Regions from separate parts of the Alkaliphilus crotonatoxidans genome, predicted to be linked through region 3. Evidence: riboswitches for the same ligand, from Rfam matches in the RefSeq annotation. Region 3 holds a riboswitch; each other region holds the start of a gene.
The links. A riboswitch is a leader RNA that binds a small molecule or an ion and turns the genes downstream of it on or off. The one in region 3 is predicted to bind cyclic di-GMP.

Region 1: linked by a shared signal. The riboswitch ahead of ACYQ1I_RS07310 (thioester domain-containing protein) and the one ahead of ACYQ1I_RS00315 (HD-GYP domain-containing protein) in region 3 are both predicted to bind cyclic di-GMP.
Region 2: linked by a shared signal. The riboswitch ahead of ACYQ1I_RS12210 (response regulator) and the one ahead of ACYQ1I_RS00315 (HD-GYP domain-containing protein) in region 3 are both predicted to bind cyclic di-GMP.

Annotation. Positions count from the first base shown of each region.
Region 1 covers NZ_BAAHXS010000004.1:988,465-991,747, forward strand. Annotated here, with positions in the region: gene murC (UDP-N-acetylmuramate--L-alanine ligase) at 1-531, opposite strand, end outside; cyclic di-GMP riboswitch class I at 819-905, shown strand; cyclic di-GMP riboswitch class I at 981-1,070, shown strand; gene ACYQ1I_RS07310 (thioester domain-containing protein) at 1,326-3,283, shown strand, end outside.
Region 2 covers NZ_BAAHXS010000006.1:23,833-27,115, forward strand. Annotated here, with positions in the region: gene ACYQ1I_RS12200 (NAD(P)/FAD-dependent oxidoreductase) at 1-482, opposite strand, end outside; gene ACYQ1I_RS12205 (transposase) at 619-1,347, opposite strand; cyclic di-GMP riboswitch class II at 1,539-1,621, shown strand; gene ACYQ1I_RS12210 (response regulator) at 1,816-2,181, shown strand; gene ACYQ1I_RS12215 (methyl-accepting chemotaxis protein) at 2,229-3,283, shown strand, end outside.
Region 3 covers NZ_BAAHXS010000001.1:68,470-71,752, reverse strand. Annotated here, with positions in the region: gene ACYQ1I_RS00320 (ATPase) at 1-235, opposite strand, end outside; gene ACYQ1I_RS00315 (HD-GYP domain-containing protein) at 660-1,862, opposite strand; cyclic di-GMP riboswitch class I at 2,106-2,193, opposite strand; gene ACYQ1I_RS00310 (PKD domain-containing protein) at 2,354-3,283, opposite strand, start outside.

The DNA.
Region 1 (3,283 bases), on a different contig from region 3:
GAATTTTAGAAAGCTCTCAACATATTCGCAGGCTTCCGTAATAAAATGCTGACTTTCACCAATTTTGATATTCCCGCCAATTTCGTCCAATTCTCCACCAACCATGATGGTAGGGTCCAGCTTGGCATATTCCATCACAAGGGATAATAAAGATGTGGTAGTGGTCTTTCCGTGACTTCCAGCAACTGCAATGGCACGGTCATACATCTTCATAATGAGCCCAAGCATGTGGGCTCGATCAATCTGAGGAATACCCAGCCTTTCTGCCTCCTGGCGTTCACAATTATCTGCCTTAACGGCAGCTGTATAGACAACTAAATCAGCGTCCCTGACATTTTCACACTGATGGCTTAAAAAAATCTGCGCCCCATGACTTCTTAGCTTTTCAATTATGTTAGATTCCTTAATATCTGAGCCGGAAACATGATAGCCATGCTTAAGCAGGATTTCTGCTATTGCACTCATACTGATTCCACCGATACCAATTAAATGAATACGTTGTATTTGGTGGTTTAGATCAAAAGAAATCAAAATCTTCACTCCTCTATCTAAAAAATTATTGCTGTAATAATATTTTTGCCCAAAAAAAGCATATTCTATGATGCTTCACAGGAAATTCATGATACACAGTTAAATAATATGTGATGCTATATTGTATCATAACATAAAAAAATTGTGTAATCACTAAAAAACTTCGATATTTTACCTGATGAATAAGATAATATACTTTTTTATAAAAAATACTTGATTTTTTTCTTTACACCATCTAAAATAAGAAAATATAGGAATATATTTCCTTGTAATAATTTTCATATGTTTGGTGAAAAAGGCAAACCAGTCGAAAGATTGGGACGCAAAGTCAGGAATCTAAGGTATGCATATACGATGATCGTCCGACTGCCACAGTTTAAATTGTGGCAGTTTTTTTATATCATTTTTGTACTATAAAGTTTACGGAGCTAATAAAATATTTAAGGCACAAACGTAAAGGGCAAACCAGTTCGAAAGGCTGGGACGCAAAGTTAGGAATCTAAGGTATGAATCAATACGATGATTGTCCTGCTGCCGCAAAATCGTGCGGCAGTTTTTTGTTTTTGATGGAATGTTAGTCATACCAGACCTAATAAAATATAAAGCGACATACTTAATAATTAATTTATGTTTTAATGATTCAATTGGTACCTAGTACCCTGCCTCATTTAAGCTAATAGATTATCCCTGTCCAAATTTGCCACAGCTCTTATCTCGCCTTTTAAAGGACACAAGTTACTAGAAAAGCAATTTTGCTTCAATAAAACTATATTAAAAAGGGAGGAAGTGAAGGAATGGTAAGAAAAAAAATCAGGAGAAGGAGCTTTAGCCTGATTATTGCCCTACTGGTGGCCTTGATGTTTATGCCCAGCATAGCCTATGGAAATAGCCAATATTACCGCTGGGATGGAACGGGTACCAGGGGCTCAGATTCAAACACCTATCTTTTCCATGTAAGACAGTATAGTAATGGCAAGTATGTAGGGTCAACCATTTATGTCTACTGTGCAGACGAAACCGTCAGGGCACGACAGGATGTTGACTATCGGCTGATCAAGCTTGAAGATGCCGAGTCCATTGGCATCAATGAAGCTAAAGCCAACAAGCTAAGGGCCATAGCCCATGGCTCATACCCCAATATCAGCCTGAATGATTTAAAGAAGGCTGTAGGAAATGTAAACAGCTTAACCCAGGCCCAGGCAATTACTGCAACACAATATGCAATATGGAATCAGACCAACAATTATAGCCCTACCTATTTTCAATTATTAAATCGTAATGTAAAGCGGGTATATGAGTATTTAAAGTCACTGCCCGGTATACCGGCCGCTGATCACCCTGCCGATGTGGGAATCACAAACGTAGCCATTGGCCCAAATGCAGAGGAAGATGTGGAAATTACCTTTAGCTATGGGGCGGATCAAACCAATTACGACGGCAGCTATATTGAGTTAAATCATCAGTACAGTATTGATTTGCAGGGGGTTTATCCAGGAGCAGAGGAAACCGTCAACACTGATAAAGGTATAAAAACAGTAAAAATAACGATTCCCGCTGAGGAATTTCAAGCGGACATCGATTTTCAAGTAGAAGTGAAAGGACATCAAAAAGTCTATGACGCTTTGATTCTACTGCCGGTGGGAGGCGTGAAGCAGTCTCAGACTTTAATAGGCATTACAGGGATGGAAGCTGGAATCGCCCTTTCTGCCATGACCAAGCTTTATTATGAATATACGCCGCCAACCGGAAAAATAACAGTCAATAAGGTTGTTTATGATCATGATAATACAATTGTAGAAGAAGACCAGACTGACTTTACCGTCCATATTTCAGGGCCACAGGGCTATAATGAAATACATACGGTCAGTGCTGGCCGTTCATTGGAAATAGAAAACCTGCCCCTGGGTGAGTACTTGATAACCGAAATTAATATACCCGAAGAATATATACCGATATATGAAATATCACCCGCCGATGGAAGAATTTTATTAACAATTGGAGCCCTGGAAGGTAGCGTTTATGTTTATAATACCAGGGTTCAACCAGAAGACCCGGAAGATCCCGAGGATCCAGAAGACCCAGAGGATCCAGAAGACCCAGAGGATCCAGAAGACCCTGAAGATCCAGAAGATCCAGAAGATCCCGAGGATCCAGAAGATCCCGAAGACCCCGAGGATCCTGAAGATCCGGAAGACCCCGAAGATCCAGAAGACCCAGAAGATCCAGAAGACCCTGAGGATCCAGAAGACCCAGAAGATCCCGAAGACCCTGAAGATCCCGAAGATCCTGAAGATCCAGAAGATCCTGAAGATCCCGAAGATCCAGAAGACCCAGAAGATCCCGAAGATCCAGAAGACCCAGAAGATCCAGAAGACCCAGAGGATCCAGAAGACCCTGAAGATCCTGAAGACCCCGAAGATCCTGAAGACCCTGAAGACCCTGAAGATCCTGAAGACCCTGAAGATCCAGAAGACCCAGAAGATCCAGAAGATCCTGAAGACCCCGAAGACCCTGAAGATCCAGAAGATCCTGAAGACCCCGAAGATCCAGAAGACCCAGAAGATCCTGAAGACCCCGAAGACCCTGAAGATCCAGAAGATCCTGAAGACCCCGAAGATCCAGAAGACCCAGAGGATCCAGAAGATCCAGAGGATCCAGAAGATCCCGAAGATCCTGAAGACCCTGAAGATCCAGAGGATCCAGAAGATCCAGAAGATCCAGAGGAACCAGATAATAACAATCCAGGTCGGGA
Region 2 (3,283 bases), on a different contig from region 3:
CAAATGGCACAATAGGCAATGCCCCTGCCAGTAAATTTTCCTTCACCAGGAAGACCAAGCTTTTTTGGCTGTCTCCCGGTGGCAATGATAAAGGTCTTTGCCCGATAGGTATCACCATTTGTCAATAAGACCTGCTTAATCACATCATAGGGGGAAGCCACAATAGATGAGACAGTTGCCTCTCCCAATATGGGTACAGAAAGCCCTTCAACATGGGAAATGAACTGGCTAACCAGGGCTTTCCCTTCAATTTCAGGGTAGCCCAGGTAATTTTCCACCAGGCTTGTGTTGGTCACCTGCCCCCCAAGACCAGTGGTAATCATACCGACATGAAGCCCCTTTCTTTTAGCATAAAGGGCGGCATTCAGGCCGGCAGGGCCACCGCCAATGATCAGCAAATCATAAATAGAATCGGTACCCAGGGAGGAAGGGCTACTTTTTTCAACATCATAATTCAAATTAAAATCCAGATTTAAATTCATTAATATCACACCTCCATTAATAAAGGGGACGGTACTTGAATATTTGCTGTTTAAAAAAGAGGAAAGCCAATAGGCCCTTATTCTAAACAGGTCTTTGTATAGCATATGGTTTTTCCTCTTAAAGGGTGAAATAATTTTATTTATTATTTAAAATTTTACAGATAGAAGATTCTGAAAGGCCACCAAAAACCTCCCCCAGTTCCTTTAACGATAATATAGAGTTTTTACGAAAATCTCGAATTAATTGATTTCGGTAGTCCTTATCCTTCATAAGCTCCTTCAGTGTAATTCCTCTGGATTCTGCAATTTGCAGCAGCTTATTTTTGGCTTCCCAGGGTGTCTTGAGGCAGCATCGGCAGTTATCCTTCCGATAAAGACAGTTTTCTTCATCCTCCAGCAGGGTCAAATCCTCCTGGTCGATCAGCTGACTGTCGAACAACGGCTCTTTATGATAAATACAATAGCTGTTGTATTTATTATTGTTCTGCCTTCCAACTGCATGTATTTTTGATAAAATTTCCATTAGGGTAAATTTATCTTGTATGAGAAGACTTTTATATCGATCTCGATACAAGTTACCGGTGCTGTTATCAACATACATTGCATAGGATATGTTAATTCCCTTCATAATTTTTGAAATATCGGAACCATTGGCATTTATAATGAGATGATATTCATTGTCCTTTGCAATACAATAGCCATACAGCTTGAATCCGTTTTTTTCCTTAGACTCCATTAAAATGGTTAGAAATTTATCTCGATCTCCTTCATTTTCAAAAAGCTTTCTATTTGATGAACCCCGTTGGGTAATATAATAAATACCATATTCATCCTTTATTCTGGCTGACCTTGGCAGAGCAATCACCCCCCTTTATATTGTTATTATATAACTTCAAAAAACAATAATCAAGTACCGTCCCCTTTTTTATTTTATTTTACCTATCGTTTGTTTGAAATTTGTACCAAAGTCTGATATGATTTTATCATATAGGTTGTGACTTCTATGCAGGAGCCCTGCCTTAGCGGAGCGAATAAATTAAAACAACAAATTATGCAATGAAAATTGGAAGCAAAGAAGAATTCTCTTATCTGGGCACCTTGAGAATTCAGAGCTAGTGGTGCAACCGGCCAATGATTAGTGAGCTAATTATTGGCTTTTTTTGTGTAAAATTTTATTTAAGTTGTTACTAGTAAACGGAGGTGGGTAATATAATCCCCGACAACAAATTTATTTAAGCCTGTTAGGCAGGCTTAGTCAATTCAAATAATGATAGCCTTTGGTTTTACATGTAAATTTTACTGAAGTAATTTAGTTAGATAGGAGAATGAGCTGATGGGGTCAAAAATTTTAATTGTAGATGATGCAGCCTTTATGAGGATGATCTTAAAAAACATATTAACAAACCATGGCCTGGAGGTGGCGGGGGAAGCAGAAAACGGAATAGAGGCCCTTTTGAAGTATAATGAGCTTAAGCCTGACCTGGTAACCATGGATATAACCATGCCAGAAATGGACGGCATACAAGCACTAAGGGAAATTCATAAAAAGAACCCCAATGCAAAGGTGCTGATGTGCTCTGCCATGGGCCAGGAAGCCATGGTGGTGGAAGCCATACGTTCGGGGGCCAAAGACTTCATTGTCAAACCCTTTCAAGAGGATTTAGTGATTGAAAAAATAAAAAAGATTTTAGAATGTTGACAAATAATGAAACCCAGGAAAAGACAAGCAAAAGTGGAGGGAAAAAGATGCAGCAGACCAATGAATTACATCTAAAACAAGGGAGATTTTTAAAGAACAGAAGTATATTGACTAAAATGATTGCGGCGACAACAATAATTTACTTTTTCGTATCGGTTTTTTCTCAGGCAACCCTATTTTCCTTTGTTGAAAATATTGTCTATGATATGGAGCTGGAAAAAGTGAAAAATGCCCATGCTACCGTCTATGATACCTTTACCTCGGCCAGTATAACAAACCAGGCTGCCCAAAGTGCCATGGATGACCAGACCATGATTATCGCAAAGGCAATTGCCAATTCACTGGAGGCCCGGTTTTATACCCCAGAGGAATTGCAGAATATAGCCAAGGAAATGGGAGCCGTAGAAATTCATATTAGCGACGGAAACGGCGTAATTATTGAAAGCTCAGGGGCTTCCTTTATAGGAACAGACCTGGGAGCCGGCGAAAAAAAGCACTATTTTGAAAGGGCCCTTAAAGGTGAAGTAGTGCTGGAGGCAGCACCGGTATTAGGGACAAACCTTATACAGTATGGCTTTTTACCAAGACAGGGGGCTGGCGGAGTAATACAGATCGGCTTTAGCTCTGTTCCCCAGAAAAATGTCTTTGAAGAATCAAGCCCGCAAAATTCTATTGGGCAAACCAAAATTGGTGAAACCGGCCTGGTAATGGCCTTTAATAGTCAGGGCGATATAAAGGTTCACTCCAATGAAACGCTGCTACGGACCTTTATTGAAAACCAGGATTTTTTAAAAACAGTGGTGGAAAATGAACAGGGTGAAATAGATTTTATTGAAAATGGTGTGGCCTATCATGGAATCTACGAAAAAAGGATGGGTCTTTATATTGTGGCAGCCATGGGAATTGAAGAGGTAAAGGCCAAGGCCTGGTCTGTTCAGCGGCTTTCCATGATTTTTGCCGCTATTAGCCTATTGCTGGTGATCCTGGGGGTATACATATTATTTAAAAAATTGATCGCCCATAGGATGAAAGTACTTGTAAAGGAGCTGGAGGCCGTCAGTACCGGTGACTTGACAAGGCAAATTCCTGCCACCGGGCAGGA
Region 3 (3,283 bases):
TGGCATCTAAGCTCTCAGGATCAGCCGAACAGTGATGAAACTCTACATCGTATCCCCTATCCACCATAAAGCTGCCAATATTTTTCATCAGCTGAGACTTCCCTACCCCTGGGCCTCCCTTTAGTAAATAGACCCGACTGGCCTCCTTTAGGTCAATTACATATTGATAATAAGAGTAAAAGCCCTCTGCCGTATTGCCACCGGGGAATAATCGTTTAATGCTTCCCTTCTTCATTGCCTCTCCTCCTCTTAACTAATCAATTCATTCTATCCTATTCCTCCTGGGCTAAAGGTGTGTTTATTTATATACAAGAATTTAATATACCTAATTTCTGCCTTGGTGGCGGTAGCAGTTTATTTTGCCCGCAACAACCTGTTATTATTATTTAAGCTGTTAAATTACTATACTTATATTTCATTGTTGAATTTTGTTATTATACCTGCATTTGTCTTTATTGGTATTTTTCTTAAATGGGCTAAGGGCTGTCGGTAAAAACCTATAAAGATAATCAAAGCGAAGCCTCTTTTTCTATACAATAAAAAAAACCCCCTAATTCAGCATCATAGGTCACTACCAAACATATCATGGATAGCCTGGCCAACCCATTGATCTATGAATTTAGGGATTTAAGTACTGTGCTTTTTACTGCGATCATTTTTTAGATAATTTTTATAAATTCATCCACCAGCAGGGGATCAAATTGTGTACCACGATGTCTTTTTAATTCGGTTATTCCCTCTCCCTTTGTTAACTTCTTACGGTATTCTCTCTCTGAAGTCATGGCATCATAGGAATCGGCTATGGTTACGATTCGCGTTAATAACGGAATTTCTGTTCCTGCTAAACCATCGGGGTACCCCTTACCGTCATACCGTTCATGGTGATTTCTAATGATCGGCAGGGCAGGCTGTAAAAAACTTAAGCTGCTAATCATGGCGCTTCCCTTTACAGAGTGACTTTTAATCATGCTATATTCCTGGTGAGTCAACATGCCCTTCTTTAGTAAAATATCATTGGGTATCGCTAATTTACCTATATCATGAAGTATACTGCCATACTTTAGAATATCCAGCTCTGCTTTTGTCAGATTTAGGTGATGACCAAGCCTTAAGCTATATTTCATAACCCGTTCACTATGCCCCTTTGTGTAGGGGTCCTTTATATTCATCGCCATAACCAAGGAAATTATCATTTCAAAATAGGTTTTCCTTTCCCTTTCCATAAGCTGTTCATTATCCACTATTACTGCATCCATTTTAGTATCCTCTGCTAAAAAGTTAACAAACCCTGCTATCCTTTTTTCTTCTAAGGCGGGTAAATACAACAGCTTTTCAATACCTGCTTCTTTACTTAATTGATTATTAAAAGCCCCTGAGCTATGTTTAAAATCATAACTATGAATAATCCTTAGCTCCTGATTATTTATTATTTGCCGATAGCATGGCTCCCCTTGACTAATTATAACTGGCAAAGCTTTCTCCCCTTTAAGGTTCCTTAACCCATTTATCTTAAAGGAATTATTTACAAGAAATATGGCTGTTTGATCAACACTTAAGAATTCATCCGTACTGAAAATCATCTCATTTAAGAGTTGATTGAACCCTTTGGACTGAAATAGCCTTTCTAAACTGTAATTCCAGTCTTCATAGGAGGCCTGTAGTTCTTCATCCCGATACGAGACTACACCAATAGTTTTATCATGTTGATTGGTTATTTCAATCTTATTACCTCGATTATCTGTCATTTTCAGGGTGTTATCCCCTTTGTCTGCTTTCATTTTGCTGACCAAGCCTGTAACAACCTCGGCAAGATTGCCGATAATTTTATTAAGGTCTAATAATAAAGTAATGATTATGCTCAATAATATGGTATAAAATGAAATTAAAAAAGAGATCAATACTCGATTACTAAAATATAAAAATATTAAAAAGCAAATCAGTAGCAGAAACGTATTGGTTAATAATATTTTTGATTTTATCTTCAATCCCATACCGTACCCCTTACCCTGCATTTTATTATCGAGTCATGGGTTCACCAATAAAAAAAGCGCCTAGTTCATTTTCCCTAGGTGCTATATGTTAAATTTACAAAAAAATATAAATTTTACAGCAACCTGGCAATCATGGAAGTTAACCCTCTTTAGACCCATAGCTTTGCGTCCTTACCTTTCGATAAGTTTGCCAAATTTTATTTAATTTCATAAAAATATACTACATATATAATATATAGTAAATTAGTTCAAATGTATAGGTTTTTTTGTATACTTTTGTTATTTATTTAAACATTCAGTCGTTTTATGTCTAATTAATAGTCAAAAAAAGAGACTTATTTTAAGTCTCGCAACAATAAATTCTATTTATATGGCTGCAATTCTATAGAATCTACCCAAATTGGATTTCTAAAGCCTACGATCTCTAACTTAATTTCTTCCATGCTTACCTTTGGTAACTCCAAATAAACCAGCTTCCAATCATCTTGAACTGTAACAGATTGAGAAAATTCTTCACGGTGCTGTAAATTTCCTTGATTATAAACCATAAGCCGGAGCTTTAAGTTTTCCTCCTGACTGGTTTTAATCAGCATTGAAAGCGTTTCATATTCCTTTGCGTAGAAATTTCTCAGCGTAAAGGTCGGTGAAAGATTCTGATCATTTACAAGCTTGAAGGAGTAGGGTCCCTCATTAAACAGATTAACATCCTTTATAATATTATTTTGCCCCTGGGTGGACAGCGTAAAATATTCGTTATTCTGCGTAATGTTGGCCTCCCTTCCATCCTCCTCTGTATCAAATTTTACCTCCAGTGCCTCAATATGGGGTTCACTCCATTCCCCATTGTTTTGTTGATCCATAATTTTTAAGCTTATGGTATAGGTCCCCTCTTGATTAAAGGATAATTTAGGCTCTCTGTTATCTGAAGTTTGAATGACCTTTCCTTCATAACTGATTTCCCATAGATAGGCCTCGATTGTTTCTTCTCCGGAACCACTGCTTTCATTAACAAGTATCCAATAGGGAGGTTCTTCCTCAATTCGAAAATAAGCCCTGACCTGGCCACCTACAGGGGTATATTCATCTCCCTGAAGGGTCCGTTCAGGCAACCACTTGATGAGACTTGATACACCATAGGCCCCCACCGTTAGCAATAAAAGGATTGCAGCAACTACTGGCCACCGGAAGGTTTTTTTCTCAGGCCGGGGCTGCTCATCTATTTCCCGGTAGGCCTTCATCGGAACTTCTTCAGTCAAGTTATTATCAATACCTTCCATACAATAATGATAAAT